One region of the Streptomyces sp. NPDC042638 genome, then DNA from elsewhere that is predicted to be linked to it. Evidence: riboswitches for the same ligand, from Rfam matches in the RefSeq annotation. Region 1 holds a riboswitch; each other region holds the start of a gene.
What was found. A riboswitch is a leader RNA that binds a small molecule or an ion and turns the genes downstream of it on or off. The one in region 1 is predicted to bind cyclic di-AMP.
Positions count from the first base shown of each region.

Region 2: linked by a shared signal. The riboswitch ahead of AB0B40_RS30685 (M23 family metallopeptidase) and the one ahead of AB0B40_RS05250 (transglycosylase SLT domain-containing protein) in region 1 are both predicted to bind cyclic di-AMP.
Region 3: linked by a shared signal. The riboswitch ahead of AB0B40_RS28640 (NlpC/P60 family protein) and the one ahead of AB0B40_RS05250 (transglycosylase SLT domain-containing protein) in region 1 are both predicted to bind cyclic di-AMP.

Region 1 covers NZ_JBEZBT010000004.1:136,122-141,207, reverse strand. Annotated here, with positions in the region: gene AB0B40_RS05260 (FAD-dependent oxidoreductase) at 1-1,109, shown strand, start outside; gene AB0B40_RS05255 (HAD family hydrolase) at 1,261-2,076, shown strand; gene AB0B40_RS05250 (transglycosylase SLT domain-containing protein) at 2,303-2,791, opposite strand; cyclic di-AMP (ydaO/yuaA leader) riboswitch at 2,797-3,007, opposite strand; gene AB0B40_RS05245 (polyprenyl synthetase family protein) at 3,563-4,573, shown strand; gene AB0B40_RS05240 (DUF2092 domain-containing protein) at 5,075-5,086, shown strand, end outside.
Region 2 covers NZ_JBEZBT010000052.1:11,278-16,363, forward strand. Annotated here, with positions in the region: gene AB0B40_RS30675 (PrsW family intramembrane metalloprotease) at 1-1,078, shown strand, start outside; gene AB0B40_RS30680 (aldo/keto reductase) at 1,083-2,027, opposite strand; gene AB0B40_RS30685 (M23 family metallopeptidase) at 2,090-3,145, opposite strand; cyclic di-AMP (ydaO/yuaA leader) riboswitch at 3,153-3,321, opposite strand; tRNA gene AB0B40_RS30690 (tRNA-Met) at 3,634-3,707, shown strand; gene AB0B40_RS30695 (dihydrofolate reductase family protein) at 3,768-4,901, opposite strand; gene AB0B40_RS30700 (MarR family transcriptional regulator) at 4,995-5,086, shown strand, end outside.
Region 3 covers NZ_JBEZBT010000045.1:4,449-9,534, forward strand. Annotated here, with positions in the region: gene AB0B40_RS28630 (NlpC/P60 family protein) at 1-861, opposite strand, end outside; gene AB0B40_RS28635 (hypothetical protein) at 1,450-1,803, shown strand; gene AB0B40_RS28640 (NlpC/P60 family protein) at 1,823-2,818, opposite strand; cyclic di-AMP (ydaO/yuaA leader) riboswitch at 2,827-2,996, opposite strand; gene pcrA (DNA helicase PcrA) at 3,259-5,086, shown strand, end outside.

The sequences.
Region 1 (5,086 bases):
GCGATCCCATGGTGAGCTGGCGCGACCACATGCCCACGGGCATGCTCCTCAAGTCCACCCCCGCCGCCTCCGACTTCGACTGCCCCCAGCCCGGCCACTCCCTCGCCGACTACTGCGACGTGGCCGGGATCCGCCGTCTCGTGACCGACGAGGACATCATCCCGGTGGAGACCTTCATCGCCTACGGGGAGTGGTTCCAGCAGCAGCTGGTCCCCGAACTGGAACGGGTGCGGGTCGTCTCCGTCGACCGCGGCACGAGCGGTGACTTCGCACTCAAACTGGACTCCGGTGAACTGTTCACCGCGCGCGCGGTCGTCGTCGCCACCGGCCTGTCGGGCTTCGCCCACCTGCCGGCCGAGCTGGCGCCGGCGGCGGCCGACGGGCCGGCCCCGGCCGCGCCCGTCTCGCACAGCTCCCAGCACCACGATCTCGGCCGGTTCGCGGGAAAGGAGCTGATCGTCATCGGCGCCGGCCAGTCCGCGCTGGAGACCGCCGCGCTCGCGGCGGAGGCGGGCGCACGCGTGCGCGTGGTCGCGCGCGGGCGCGGCCGGGTCGCGTTCGGCGCCCCGCCCTGGGAGCAGCCGAGGTTCCGCCCCGAGTCCCCGTTCGGCCGTGCCTGGTCGCTGTGGGCGTTCACCTACTACCCGCACCCGTACCGCTTCCTGCCCGAGAGCACCCGCCACTACCTGGTCCGCCGGGTCCTCGGCCCGCTGGGCGCCTGGTGGCTGCGCGAGCGCTTCGAGAAGGGCGTGCAGGTGCGGGACGTCGAGCGGGTGGTGGGTGCCGAGGCCCGGGACGGCAGCACCGTGCTCACCGTGCGCACGCATGCCGGCGACACCGAGCGGCTCACCGCCGATCACGTCATCGCCGCCACCGGTTACCGCGTCGACATGGCGGCGATGGACTTCCTCGGCCACGAGCTGCGCACCGGGCTCCAGGTGAGCCGCGGCGCACCCCGCCTCGGCCCCGGCTATGTCTCCTCCGAACCCGGCCTCTACTTCACCGGCCTGCCCGCGGCGGCCTCGTACGGGCCGGTGATGCGCTTCGTCTGCGGTACGGAGTTCGCCTCCCCGCGCCTGGCGAACCACCTGGCCGCGGCACACGGCTGAGCGCGCCCTCCGCGCCGGGGCACCGTCAGCGCCGCCGACTCGGCGGTCGTCCCGTATCGGGGCCCCGCGCGCGGGACTTGAGGCCGGACAGCACGTAAGTGCGGGGAACGGGCGATGAGTCGGCGGGGCGTGATGTCCGTATTCTCTGATCATGGACCCCACCCCCTTGGCATATGCACTGATCGCCACCGACCTGGACGGGACGCTGCTGCGCGGCGACGACACCGTCTCCGACCGGTCGCTCGCCGCGCTCGCGCGGGTGGCGCGGGCCGGTGCCCGGCATCTGGTGGTGACGGGCCGCCCGGCCCCGCGGGTACGGTCCCTGCTCACGGGCCTGGGCTGCACGGGGCTGGCGGTGTGCGCGCAGGGAGCACAGGTCTACGACGCCGGGGCGGGCCGCCTGCTGTGGTCGGTGCGGCTGGACCGGGAGCTGGCCGAGACGGCGCTGGGCAAGATCGAGGCGGAGGTGGGGCAGGTCTACGCCGCGGTGGACCAGGACGGTGTGGACGGGCTCACCCTCATCGAGCCCGGCTACCGGATGCCCCACCCGACGCTGCCCGCGGTGCGGGTGGGGCGGCGCGACGACCTGTGGTGCGAGCCCATCAGCAAGGTGCTGCTGCGGCATGCGGACCTGTCCGACGACGACTTGGCGGCCGTGGCGCGCTCGGCGGTGGGCTCGCTGGCCACGGTCACCATGTCGGGGCCGGGCACCGTGGAGCTCCAGCCGAGCGGGGTGACGAAGGCGACCGGGCTGGCGCTGGCCGCCGAGTGGATCGGGGTCGGCGCCGATCGGGCGCTCGCCTTCGGCGACATGCCCAACGACATCCCGATGTTCGACTGGGCCGGACGCGGTGTCGCCATGGCCAACGCGCATCCCGAACTCAAGGCGGTGGCCGATGAGATCACCTTGTCGAACGAGGACGACGGCATCGCCGTCGTCCTCGAAGGACTGTTCCCGACCGACTGACCGCCCCATCGGCAGACGCCGGCCGCCAGGCTCAGGCCGTGTGCCGGCCGCCGTGTGCCCCGCGCCGTGCTCCGGCCGGGTACGGGCCGCCGTGCTCCGGCCGCCGTGCGCCGTCCCGGCGGCCGACAGTACGCACCGTCCGTGCCTGTCGGTGTCGGTGCCGGTGTCGGTGTCGGTGTCGGTGTCGGTACGGAACGCGTCTGCCGGTACCCGCCGGACGCGTCTGTCAGTACGCGCTGAACACGTTGTCGATCGACCCGTACCGCGCTGCCGCGTAGTTGCAGGCGGCGGTGATGTTCGCGACGGGGTCGTAGATGTTGAAGGACGTTCCGGCGACGTGGTACGCGTTGAACGTAGGGTCGATGACCTGGAGGAGCCCCTTGGACGGGATGCCCTTGGCGGCGTTGGAGTCCCAGAGGTTGATGGCGGACGGGTTGCCCGAGGACTCCCGTATGACGTTGCGGTAGATGCCGTTGTAGGTGCCCGGGATGCCCTTCTCGCGCATGATCGCGAGGGACTCGCGGATCCAGCCGTCGAGGTTGTTCGGGTACCCGGCGGGGGTGGTGGCGGCCGTCGTGGCCGTGGTGGGCGCCGCGGCGGCGCTGGTCGCGCCGATGAGCGGCAGGGCGAGGACGGCGGCACAGGTGCCGGCGGCGGCGAGGGCGCGGATGAGGCGGCTGTTCCGGGTACGGAGGTGCTGAGCGGCAGCGGACATGCGGGAGTTCCTCTCCGGCGCCTGCGAGGTGAGCTGTCGGGTTCGGGCGGGGAGGTGCCCGGCCGTGCCCTGGAAGAGGCACGGCTTCACCCCGAGCCGTCCCGGTGCGGCATATGCCGTCCGGCCCGGCGACTTACCTGGGTCCCCCGCTCCTGCCCTACGAATGAGTTCGTGGATGGGTATGCGGGCGGTGGCAGGATTCGGCGTCCGCCCGACGGCCCGGAACGTATGCGAGAGCACATGCCGGGAACAAGTACTGAATTCATACAACGTGCGATTTGACCTTGATCGACGCCGTATGGGGTGCTTGATCCTTTGCGTTCGCCAACGCTCAACTCGCCGACAGGGCAAGGGGTCGCAGGGGGTCTGCCGGGTGGGCCGGGTCCACGGGGTGCGTGACCCAATTCACGAAATAGCAAAATACTTCAAATCAGACATGGGGGATTAGGGGGATTCAGGCCGGAAGTCTGACTGGTGGTGGAACCAGAGGTGCGGTGCTCGTCGTTGCCGTAGTGCCGGAGGGGGAGAAGTGCGGGGAAAGCGGGCGCCGGGAGGTCACGACACAGTGCCCGGATTACTGTTAAGTCAGGAAATGTCCCTTCTTACCGTGTGATCAAAACCATGCCGGTCGTGATCCGATAGCGCCCCAGCTGGACCGGTGGGCGCTATCGGTGATCGAAACAGGACCGGATACGCTGACTTGAGTGATGGCAGCGACCTATCGACAAACCGTGTAATCGCCAGCAGACACCAGCAGACAGGAGACCCCTCGTGACCGTCGTCGGGCCGTTCGGGCTGAGCGTGCGGGACCAGGCTCTGGAAGCCGATGTCCAGGCCGGATTGGCGGCTGTCGAGGAAGGCTTGCTCGATGCCACCAAGAGCGAGGTCCCGTTCATCACGGAAGCCGCGCAGCACCTCGTACGGGCCGGCGGGAAACGGTTCCGGCCCCTGCTGGTGATGCTCGCGGCCCGGTTCGGAGACCCGTACGCACCGGGCATCGTGCCGTCGGCCGTGGTCGTGGAGCTCACCCATCTGGCCACGCTGTACCACGACGACGTCATGGACGAGGCGGCCGTCCGCCGAGGCGTGGACAGCGCCAACACCCGCTGGGGGAACTCCGTCGCGGTCCTCACCGGCGACTTCCTCTTCGCCCGCGCCTCCCAGATCCTCGCCGACCTCGGCCCGGAGGCGGTGCGGGTGCAGGCCCTGGCGTTCGAGCGGCTGGTCACGGGCCAGATCCTGGAGACCGCGGGTCCCGCGGACGGCCGCGACCCGGTCGAGCACTACCTGGACGTGCTCGCCGGCAAGACGGGCTCCCTGGTGGCGGTGTCGTGCCGGTTCGGCGCGATGATGTCCGGCGCCGACGAGACGGTCGTCGACGTGCTCACCCAGTACGGCGAACGGCTCGGGGTCGCCTTCCAGCTCGCCGACGACGTCCTGGACATCGCCTCCGACTCGCACGAGTCCGGCAAGACCCCGGGCACCGACCTGCGCGAGGGCATTCCGACGCTGCCGGTGCTGCGGCTGCGCGAGCGGGCCTCCAAGCTGGGGCTGGCCGAGGACATCGCCCTGTGCGAACTGCTCGCCTCCGACCTCAGCGACGACGCCCGGCACGCCGAGGCGCTGGCCGCCCTGCGCGCGCACCCCGCGCTGGAGCAGGCCCGCCGGGACACGGTCCGGTACGCCGAGGAGGCGCGTGCCGCGCTGGCACCGCTGCGCGAGTGCGACGCCAAGGCCGCGCTGCTGGAGCTGTGTGACGCGGTGGTGCACCGCGCCGGCTGACCCGGCCGGGGACCCACACCGGGCCTCCACCACACCCTGCGCGGGCCGGGGACTCACGCCGGGCCTCCACCACACCCTGCGCGGGCCGGGGACTCACGCCGGGCCTCCACCACACCCTGCGCGGGCCGGGGACTCACGCCGGGCCGTCACCGCACCCTGCGCAAGCCGGGACCGCGCCCCCGCCGTCGCCGCACCCTCCGCGGGCCCGGACCGCACCCCCTGCCGTCACCGCACCCCGCGCGGGCCCGGGCCGCGCCCCCACCGCGCACCCGTGGGGCGGCATCGTTCCCGCGCGACCCCTAGGGGTCGGGGGAGGTGCCGCCGTCCTGTGTCATACCGCAGTCGTACACGAGTTGCCTCCGTGGGCTGACGCTTCTTCACGGCGGATTTGGTCATATGGAAGCCACGGACATCACCACTCCTCACCGATTCGGGTGAGAATGGCGGCTCAGGTGGACCAGCGTGAGGACAGCCGCCGCCGACGACGGAGGTAAGGCACACATGGCACCGTAC
Region 2 (5,086 bases), on a different contig from region 1:
GAACCTGGTCTTCTCCTTCGCCTGGGGGGCCTGTGCGGCGGCGCTGATAGCCATCGTGGCCAACAGCTTCGCGACCAGGTGGATCGCCACCGCTACCGCGGATCCGGCCAGTGCCGACACACTCGGCGCCACGGTGATAGCGCCGATCGTCGAGGAGTCCGCCAAGGCCGCCGCCGTGCTGCTGGTGTTCCTCTTCCGCAGGCGCGACTTCACCGGGATCGTCGACGGGGTGGTGATAGCGGGGATCACGGCCACCGGCTTCGCGTTCACCGAGAACATCCTCTACCTCGGTACCGCCTTCGGGACCGACCAGCTCAGCGGCGGCCGGGGCATCGCCTCCGTCACCGCCGCCACGTTCTTCGTGCGCATCGTGATGTCCCCGTTCGCGCACCCTCTGTTCACCGTCCTCACCGGCATCGGCTTCGGTATCGCCGCGCTGTCGGCCGAGCGGCAGCACGCCCGGCGTTTCCTGCTGCCGGTCGGCGGGCTGCTGCTCGCCATGAGCATGCACGCCTTCTGGAACGGCTCCGCGACCTTCGGCGAGTACGGCTTCTTCACCGTTTACGCCGCCTTCATGGTGCCCGCGTTCGGGCTGCTGACGTGGCTGGCGATCTGGACCCGGCAGCGCGAGCTGCGGATCGTACGGGCGGAACTGCCGGCGTATGTGCTGGCCGGGTGGCTGGGACCGGCCGAGCCGTTCGCGCTCGGGTCGATGCGGGCGCGGCGCATGGCCCGGGACTACGCCCGGCATCACCACGGCCGCCCGGCCGCACGGGAAGTGGCCCGGTACGAGGGGTACGCCACCTCCCTCGCGTTCCTGCGGCAGCGGGGGCGCAAGGGGAAGGCCGGCGCCGACTTCGTGGTACGGGAGCGGGAACTGCTGGACGAGCTGTGGAGGCGCCGGGCCGTGGCCCGTCCGGCGCTGGAGTACGCGTCGCGGACGGCCGAGCCGGTCCGGCCGGCGCACGCGGGGCCGGGACCCACGCCGCACCGGCCGGCGTACGGCTACCCGACGACGCCGTACGCCCAGTACGCCCAGTACGCCCAGTACGCCCAGTACAACCCGTACCGCTCGTGACCGCCTAGGCCGAGGCCTCCCGCAGTTTCGCCACCTCGGGATCCGTCAGCTTCAGGTCCGCCATGCCCAGCAGCGCCGGAAGCTGCTCCACCGTCCGCGCCGAGGCGATCGGGGCCGTGACCGTCGGCTGGGCGGCCAGCCAGGCCAGGGCGACCGTGGCGACCGGGACGTCGTGGGCCTCGGCGATCTCGTCCAGGGCCGACAGGACCTTCTGGCCGCGCTCGGAGTCCGCGTAGTCCTTCACCCGGCCGGCGCGGGCGCTGTCGACGGTCGTACCGGGCCGGTACTTGCCGGTGAGGAAGCCCGACGCGAGCGCGAAGTACGGGACGGCGGAGAGGCCCTCGCGGGCGGCGAGGTCCTGCAGCGGGCCCTCGTAGGTGTCGCGGGAGACCAGGTTGTAGTGCGGCTGGAGGGCGACGTAGCGGGCGAGGCCCTCGCGGTCGGAGAAGTCGAGGGACTCCCGCAGGCGCTCGGCGGTGATGTTGGAGGCGCCGATGTGCCGGACCTTGCCGGCCTTCACCAGCTCGTCCAGCGCGCCGATGATCTCCTCGACCGGCACGTCGGGCTCGTCGAAGTGGGTGTAATACAGGTCGATGTAGTCGGTGTCCAGGCGGCGCAGGGAGGCGTCGGCGGCGGCCTTGATGTTGGCGGCGGACAGTCCCCGGAACTCCGGGTGCTGGCTGACCTTGGTCGCGATGACGACATCGGAGCGGTTGCCGCGCGCCTTGGCCCACTTGCCGATGATCGTCTCGGACTCGCCGCCCCGGTTGCCCTCGATCCAGGCGGAGTAGGCGTCGGCGGTGTCGATGAAGTTGCCGCCGGCCGCCGTGTAGGCGTCGAGGACGGCGAAGGAGGTCTGCTCGTCCGCGGTCCAGCCGAAGACGTTGCCGCCGAGCGAGAGCGGGAAGACCTCGAGGTCGGAAGAGCCGAGTTTACGAAGTGACGTCATACGTCATGTCAACACCGGCGGCGGGCGATCGCATTCCGCCGCCGGGCGGACGGGCCGGACCGTCAGGGGTTGAGGCCCTTGCCCCGCAGCCACGCCATCGGGTCGATGCCGGTGGCCTGGCCACCGGGGTGGACCTCCAGGTGCAGGTGCGGGCCGGTGACGTTGCCGGTGGCGCCCACGCGGCCGATGACCTCACCGGTGGAGACCTTCTGGCCTGCCGTGACGTTGATCGAGGACTGGTGGCAGAACCACAGCTCGGTGCCGTCGTCCAGGGTGAGGATCGTGCGGTAGCCGTAGGAGCCGGCCCAGCCCGCCTCGGTGATCGTGCCGCTGTGGACGGCCTTGATCAGGGAACCGGTGGGGGCGGCGAAGTCGAGACCGGTGTGGTAGCCGGAGGACCACATCGAGCCGGCCTGGCCGAACGTCGAGGTGATCGTGTACGAGGAGGTCGGCAGCGTGTACTGCTTGGCCAGCTCGGCCAGCCGCTTCTCCTCGGCCGCCTTCTTGGCGTCGGCCTCCGCCTTCCGGGCGTCGGCCCGTGCCTTCTCCTTGGCCTCGGCGGCCTTGGCGGCGGCCTCCTTCTCGGCCTTGGCGGCGGCATCGGCGCTCTGCTTCTCGGCGGCGGCGAGCGCGACGGCGGTGGCCCTGGACTCGGCCTGGCCCTGCTGCTGCTCGGCCTGGGCCATGATCCGGTTGCGCAGCACCTCACCCGCGTCCGTGGTGTCCTCGCCCTCGGCGGCGGACGCGCCGACGCTGCTCAGCGTCGCGGTGGCCTGCGCCGGCGCGGAGTCCGCGGAGCCGTCGGCGAAGAGGGAGCCGACGGAGGGCAGGTCCGGCATGGAGATGGAGACCGGCGGCTTGCCGGTGTTGGCGCTGGCCATGCCGCCCGCGCCGACCGCGGCGATGACACCGACACCGAGGACGGTGGAGCTGCGCGCGAAACCGCCGCGCTGCTTGGCGACGCGGTGCCGCCCACGGGCCGGGGTAACGGAGTCCTCGGTGGGATTCCACTCCTCCCAGGGCCCCTCCTCGGCGCGGTAGGCGCCGTAGCCGAAGGTCTCGGGCTCGCGCTGTGCCGGTATGGACGGGGCTTCGGGGACAGGCCGGTTCGACGCCACGCGGGCGTGCTCCTTTCCTTCCGCCGCCTACCGGGTTAGCTGACGGGTTCGGAGCAGGAAGGTCTCCTACGCGCGTATACCGGTCGTGGACTCCATGAGTTCACGGCGGTATCCGCGTGATTCACCCCAAATTGGTGGTTCCCCGGTTCCCTCGCGGGATTCGGCGCGTGCGCACGGAGCCGTCTCTTGTGACGGCTGGGACGACCGCGCTGCGTTATCGAACGTTAATAGACCTGCCAGTCACTTTCCAAGCCGTTCGACTTGATCATTAAACGTTTTTGACAGCGGCCCTATCGACCACTACCCCGCCAAACCGGGCGAGTTGACCGAAGAGCCGGAAGCGTTCAGTAGTCACCGGCGGTTTCGATGATGACCCGGCCGTTGAGCAGACGGCACCCACTCGATCACTTTCGGTGACGGCCGGCAGGTCGCGCGGAGAAGTGATGTGCGGAGCACCTCCCGCATGGCGTATGCTGGTCACACAACGACGCGGGGTGGAGCAGCTCGGTAGCTCGCTGGGCTCATAACCCAGAGGTCGCAGGTTCAAATCCTGTCCCCGCTACTGAACACTCAGGGCCCGGAATCCAGTGGATTCCGGGCCCTGAGTGCTTTCCGTGGGCGTTCAGCCCGGCAGGTGGGTGTTCGGCGCCTTGGCGAGAGCCTCCAGTTCCGGGAGTACGACGACCTCGGCGCCCGCGGCGGTCAGCACGCCCGTGCCGTCGGCCGCGGTGACGAACGTGTCGGGTTCGCGCCAGGCGGTGACCACCCGCCGTACCCCGGCCCGCAGGATCAGCTCGGCGCAGGGAGCCGGGCGGGAGGCGCGGCGGGCACAGGGTTCGAGGCTGCTGTAGACCGTGGCGCCGGGCAGCCGCGGGTCGGCCGGGTCGATCTTGGCGAGCGCCGCCTCCTCCGCGTGCACCGCGGGGTCCGCGCCCTCGCGCGAGTGGCCGCGGGCCAGCTCCGTACCGTCGGCGGCGACCACCACGGCGCCGACGCTGAACGCCGTCCGTGAGGTCGGGCACCGGGCCGCGAGATCACAGGCGGCGCGCAGCCACTGGCGGTCGGCCGCGGTGGGGGCCGGTCCGGTGCCGGGGGCGGTGGGCGCGTAGCGCATGAGGACGACGTCCTCGATCCGGCGGGTGTCGAGCAGGCGCAGGCGTCCGCCCTGGTAGCCGCCCGGCCCGAACAGCCTCGGGGCCGCCGGATCCCCGACGAACAGCGGGGCGAGGACCAGCTGGAGCTCGTCGGCGAGACCCTGCCGCAGGAGCTGGGTGTGGACGGTGCCGCCGCCCTCGACCATCAGCCGCCCGACGCCGCGCACGTCGTGCAGATGCTCCAGCAGGGCCCGCCAGTCCAGGGCGGGGCCGAGCGGGACGACGTCAGCGGTGCGGCCGAGGAGGCGGGAGGCACGCGCCGCGCCCTCGTCGGTGGTGTAGACGAGCTTCTCGCCACCGGTGTGCCAGAAGTTGGCGTCCGGGTCGAGGTCGCCGGAACCGGTGACGGTGACCTTCAGCGGATACTCCGGCCGGCCCGCCGCGGCGCGGGCCGCGCGCCGCCGGGGGGAGTTGACCAGCAGGCGGGGGTTGTCAGCGCGGATCGTACCGGCGCCGACGAGGATGGCGTCGACGGAGGCCCGCACCTCGTCGACCCGGTCGAAGTCGGCCGGTCCGGACAGCAGGAGCCGTTCCGGTCCGGTGTCGTCCAGGTAGCCGTCGAGGGAGACGGCGGCGGACAGCAGCACGTACGGCAGGGGCATCGGCGCCCTCTCTTCGGAGTCGGACGGTCGGCGGACGGACGGACGGACGGCGGACGGCTTGGTTCAAGTTTGAAACAAACCTACACTGGCGGCATGACGACCCGCTGGCTCAGCCCTGAGGAGCAGCGCGCCTGGCGCGCCTACATCGCCGCCTCCCGCCTCCTGGAGGACGCGATCGACCGGCA
Region 3 (5,086 bases), on a different contig from region 1:
GGCACGGTAGGCGGCCTGGGCCAGGCCCGAGCAGTCGAAGGCGTTCGGACCGGTGGCGCCCCACACGTAGGGGCTGCCGAGCTTGCTGTAGGCGTAGGCGACGGCTGCCGCGGCCCGCCCGGTGGATGCCTGGGCGGACCCGGCCAGCTGCAGCGGTTGCCGTGGATCCGCCGCCGACCGGGAGGCGCGTGCGCCCGTGCCGCCGGTGCCGGTGCCGGTGCCGGTGCTGGTGCCAGTGGCATCGGTGCGCTCCCGCGGAGTCAGTCGCGCCAGCAGCCGCCGGGCCTCGCCCAGCTTGCCGGTGACGGTCTCCTTCTGCCGGTCCAGTTCGGCCTGCCGGGAGCGCAGTGACGTCAGCTCGATGCGCGCGGCACCGCGCAACCGCTCGATCTCCCGCAGTTGCCGGCGCACCCGCGACACCGCGGCGGCCTGCCGGTCACCGGCCCGCTCCGCGAGCGCGGCGCCGTCCAGGTACCGGTCGGGGTCGCTGGAGAGGGCCAGTTGCCAGGCCGGGGCGATGCCGCCGCCGCGGTACTGTGCCGCCGCGATCGAACCCAGCGCGTCCCGGGCCGAATTGAGCGTCTCCTGCCTGCGGGCGACCTCGTCCTGGAGTGCGCTCAGCCGCCGCCGGGCCGTGTCCGACTCCTCCTTCGCCCCGTTGTACTTCTCGGTGGCGGCCTCGGCCTCCCGGTACAACGTGTCCACCCGGGCCTTCACCTGCGCCGGCGTCAGCTGCGGCTCGGCGTGTGCCGTCCCGTCGAAGCAGGCCGCGGTGACCGCGCCCGCCAGGGCGAGAGTGGCGGCCGTCCTGGCCGTATGGCCGCTGAGCGGGCGTTGTGGGGGCTTGCGGTGGGCTGCCACCTGGACTGTCACGACCTTCCGTACGACGCGTGCGGCCGAGCGGTACGCCCTGCGGCGGCCCGCGCAGGGGGAGCGGGCCGCCGCCGGGCCTTTCTCGGCGGTGGTGGCCGGTAGCCGCGCCTGGTCCGGGCGGCGGTGGGGAGCCGGTCACCTGGGGGAGGACGGTAGGCCGGGCGGTGACGAGTTGGTAACGCGGTGTGCGGAACTGGCGCTGACGGATCGTGACTGACCGTATGTGTCCGTGCCGTCCGGCTGGTGTCGTCGCCTTTACGGAACGTGGTGACCGAAGAGCGAAAATCGGGAGGGGCGGGAGCCGTGAGGTGCTATGGGGCGCATATATCCAACATCCGCCCGGGATCAGCCGGCAGGCGGTGCCGGACAGTCACCGGCAGGCGGTGCCGGACAGTCACCGGCTCGCGGCGCCGCACAGTCACGAACCTCACGTGCCGCGCAGTCGCAAACCCCACGTCCCGCACAGCCACGAGCCCCGGCGTACCACCGTCGCAGGCCCCGCCGAGCAGCCCGCGGAGGGCTTTCGGCGGGGCCGGTGGCGGAAGGCGCGAAGCCCCCTGGCTAGGCTCCGGCTCCATGGACGTACTCATCCATCTCTTCGTCGGCCTGCACATCGTCGGTATCGCCGCGCTGCTCGGTGGTTTCCTCACCCAGATGAAGGCGATGGGCCAGGGCACGGCCCGGTTCGTGCCCGGGATGCTGCACGGCGCGCTGACCATGCTGGTCACCGGTGTGGTCCTGGTCGGGCTGAACCAGGCGGACGACCACCACGTCAACAGCATCAAGATCGGCGTGAAGCTGGCCCTGCTGATCGTGATCCTCGGCCTGGTCTACGTGAAGCGCGACGAGGAGCGGATCGACAAGGGCCTCTTCGGGCTGGTCGGCCTGCTCACCACGGCCAACATCTTCATCGCCGTCCTCTGGACCTGATCCCCGGCGCGCCCCCGCGTCAGCCCGGCCGCACCACGCTGTGGACGGCCGCCTCCCCCATCACGGAGACCGGCTCCTCCCGGACGTACGCGCCCGGCCTGGGGGCGTGGATCATCATGCCGTCGCCCGTGCAGAGCCCGACATGCCCGGCGTCGTCGTGGAAGAAGACGAGGTCGCCCGGGCGGGCGTCGGCAGGGGGCACCGGGGTGCCGGCGCCGGCCTGCCGGCGTGCGGTGCGCGGGAGGGTGACGCCGGCGGACTTCCAGGCGGCCTGGGTGAGGCCCGAGCAGTCGTAGGAGCCGGGCCCTGCGGCGCCCCACACGCAGGGCTTGCCGAGCTGGGCGCGGGCGAAGGCGACGGCCTTCCCGGCCTTGGTCGCGTCCGTGCCGGACGGCTCGCCGGCGGTCCGCTGCGACAGCAGCACGCGCGCGCGGGCGAGCTTTTTCCGGACGGTGGCCTTGGCCGCCTTCGGGCCGCTCACGGCTTCCGGCCGGCTCTCCGGGGGTGCCATGGTGGCGGCGTCGAGGCGTGCCCCGGCGGCCGTGCCCGGGACGGGTCCGCCGCCGCGCTGGGCGGGGACCGCGCCGCGCCGGTCCGGGGGCGCGGTGCGCTGGGTCGGCAGGGCGCGGTGCTGGGCGCGTCGGGCGACCTCGTCGCGGAGCCGCTGCAGGCTGTCCGCGCGCCGCCGCGGGGCCTCCGCGCGCTCACCCCGCTCGACCCCTTCGGCGCGGGCAGCACGGTCGGTGCGGTCGGTGCGGGCAGCGCGGTCGGTCCGTTCGACCTGGTCTCTGCCCGTGCCGGGGGGTATGTCAGCCGCCGAGTCCGCCCGGCGGTAGAGCTCGTCGATCTTCCGCTCCACCTCCTCCGGGCTCGGCCTGCCGTGACCGGTCTCGGGCGTGGCCCCGGCCGTCTGGGAGAGGACGGCCACGGAGGTGAGGGCGGCGGTGGCGAGGGCGGGGGTGCGGATGCCCGCCGTCTGGGTCCCGCCGGGGCGCGGCTTGCGGTGCGACGCCAAGGGAGGCGACTCCTTCCGTGCTCCGCCTACCGGGTTAGCTGTCGGGTTCGGGCGGGTGCTTGGAAGGGTTGCCCTACGGCGTCGTCCCGGGCGGGAGTCGGCCGATTCACCCCAGGATTCGGTGGGTCCCCGGCTCCGGGCACCGTGCGGGGCGCGCCGGACTCGGCGGAGGCCGCATGGCCCGGCGACGTTCGCCGGAGAGGGGTCGTGCGGCCTGACGGCAACCTAGCCAACTCGTGTGTCTTCTGTGAAGGTTGGTGCGAGGTATGTCCGATACATTTCCGTGACCTGAGGACAGGTTCATGCGCGTGTGACCAGGCGCTTCCGTTGGGTGAGCGGCCGGTGCAGGCCGTGGGCGCGGAGATCGGCTGTCCGGGAAGTGGGCCATGTTCGGGGGACGGCGACCGGTTGTCGGTGGGGCGCCCTAGACTCGGAGAGCGATGAGCAGCCTCTTTGACGACAGCTTCCTGGCGGACCTCCAGGCCCCACGCGGGCGCGAGGAGGAGCCCCCGCCACCGCCCGAGGACGACCACGCTCCGGAGTCGCTTCCGGACGATCTGTTCGGCGGGAAGTTCGACGTGCCACCGGACCGGGACGCCCACTACCGCGACGGGGCCCCGCGCCCCGCGCTCGACTCGGCGGCCCTCCTGGAGGGGCTGAACGAGAACCAGCGCGCCGCCGTCGTGCACGCCGGCTCCCCGCTGCTCATCGTCGCCGGCGCCGGCTCCGGCAAGACCCGCGTGCTCACCCACCGCATCGCCCACCTGCTCGCCGAGCGGGACGTGCACCCGGGCCAGGTCCTCGCGATCACCTTCACCAACAAGGCCGCGGGCGAGATGAAGGAGCGCGTCGAGCGGCTCGTCGGCCCGCGCGCGAACGCGATGTGGGTGATGACCTTCCACAGCGCGTGCGTGCGCATCCTCCGTCGCGAGAGCAGGAAACTCGGCTTCACGTCGTCGTTCTCGATCTACGACGCCGCCGACAGCAAGCGCCTGATGGCCCTGGTCTGCCGCGACCTGGACCTCGACCCCAAGCGCTTCCCGCCGAAGTCCTTCAGCGCCAAGGTCAGCAACCTGAAGAACGAGCTGATCGACGAGGAGGACTTCGCCGCCCAGGCCACGGACGGCTTCGAGAAGACCCTCGCCCAGGCCTACGCGCTCTACCAGTCGCGGCTGCGCGAGGCGAACGCGCTGGACTTCGACGACCTGATCATGACGACGGTCAACCTGCTGCGCGCCTTCCCGGACGTCGCCGAGCACTACCGCCGCCGCTTCCGGCACGTCCTGGTCGACGAGTACCAGGACACCAACCACGCCCAGTACGCCCTCGTCCGCGAACTGGTCGGCACCGGCGACCACGACGAGGACGTGCCGCCCGGCGAGAGTGACGTCCCGCCCGCCGAACTGTGCGTCGTGGGTGACGCCGACCAGTCGATCTACGCCTTCCGGGGCGCGACGATCCGCAACATCCTCCAGTTCGAGGAGGACTACCCGGACGCGACCACGATCCTGCTGGAGCAGAACTACCGCTCCACGCAGACCATCCTGACCGCCGCCAACGCGGTCATCGAACGCAACGAGTCCCGCCGTCCGAAGAACCTGTGGACCAACGCCGGCCAGGGTGCGCGGATCACGGGCTACGTCGCCGACACCGAGCACGACGAGGCCCAGTTCGTCGCCGACGAGATAGACCGCCTCACGGACGCGGGCGAGGCGAAGGCCGGCGACGTCGCCGTCTTCTACCGCACCAACGCCCAGTCCCGGGTCTTCGAAGAGATCTTCATCCGCGTCGGCCTGCCCTACAAGGTCGTCGGCGGCGTCCGCTTCTACGAGCGCAAGGAGGTCCGTGACGTCCTCGCCTACCTGCGCGTCCTCGCCAATCCCGAGGACTCGGTGCCGATGCGCCGCATCCTCAACGTGCCCAAGCGGGGCATCGGCGACCGCGCGGAGGCGATGATCGACGCCCTCGCCCAGCGCGAGAAGATCAGCTTCCCGCAGGCCCTGAAGCGGGTGGACGAGGCGTACGGCATGGCCGCGCGCTCCACCAACGCGGTCAAGCGGTTCAACACGCTGATGGAGGAGCTGCGCACGATCGTGGAGTCCGGCGCCGGCCCGGCGACTGTGCTGGAGGCCATACTCGAGCGCACCGGATACCTGGCCGAGTTGCAGAACTCCACCGACCCCCAGGACGAGACCCGTATCGAGAACCTCCAGGAACTCGCGGCCGTGGCCCTGGAGTTCGAGCAGGAGCGGGAAGAGGGGGAGCAGG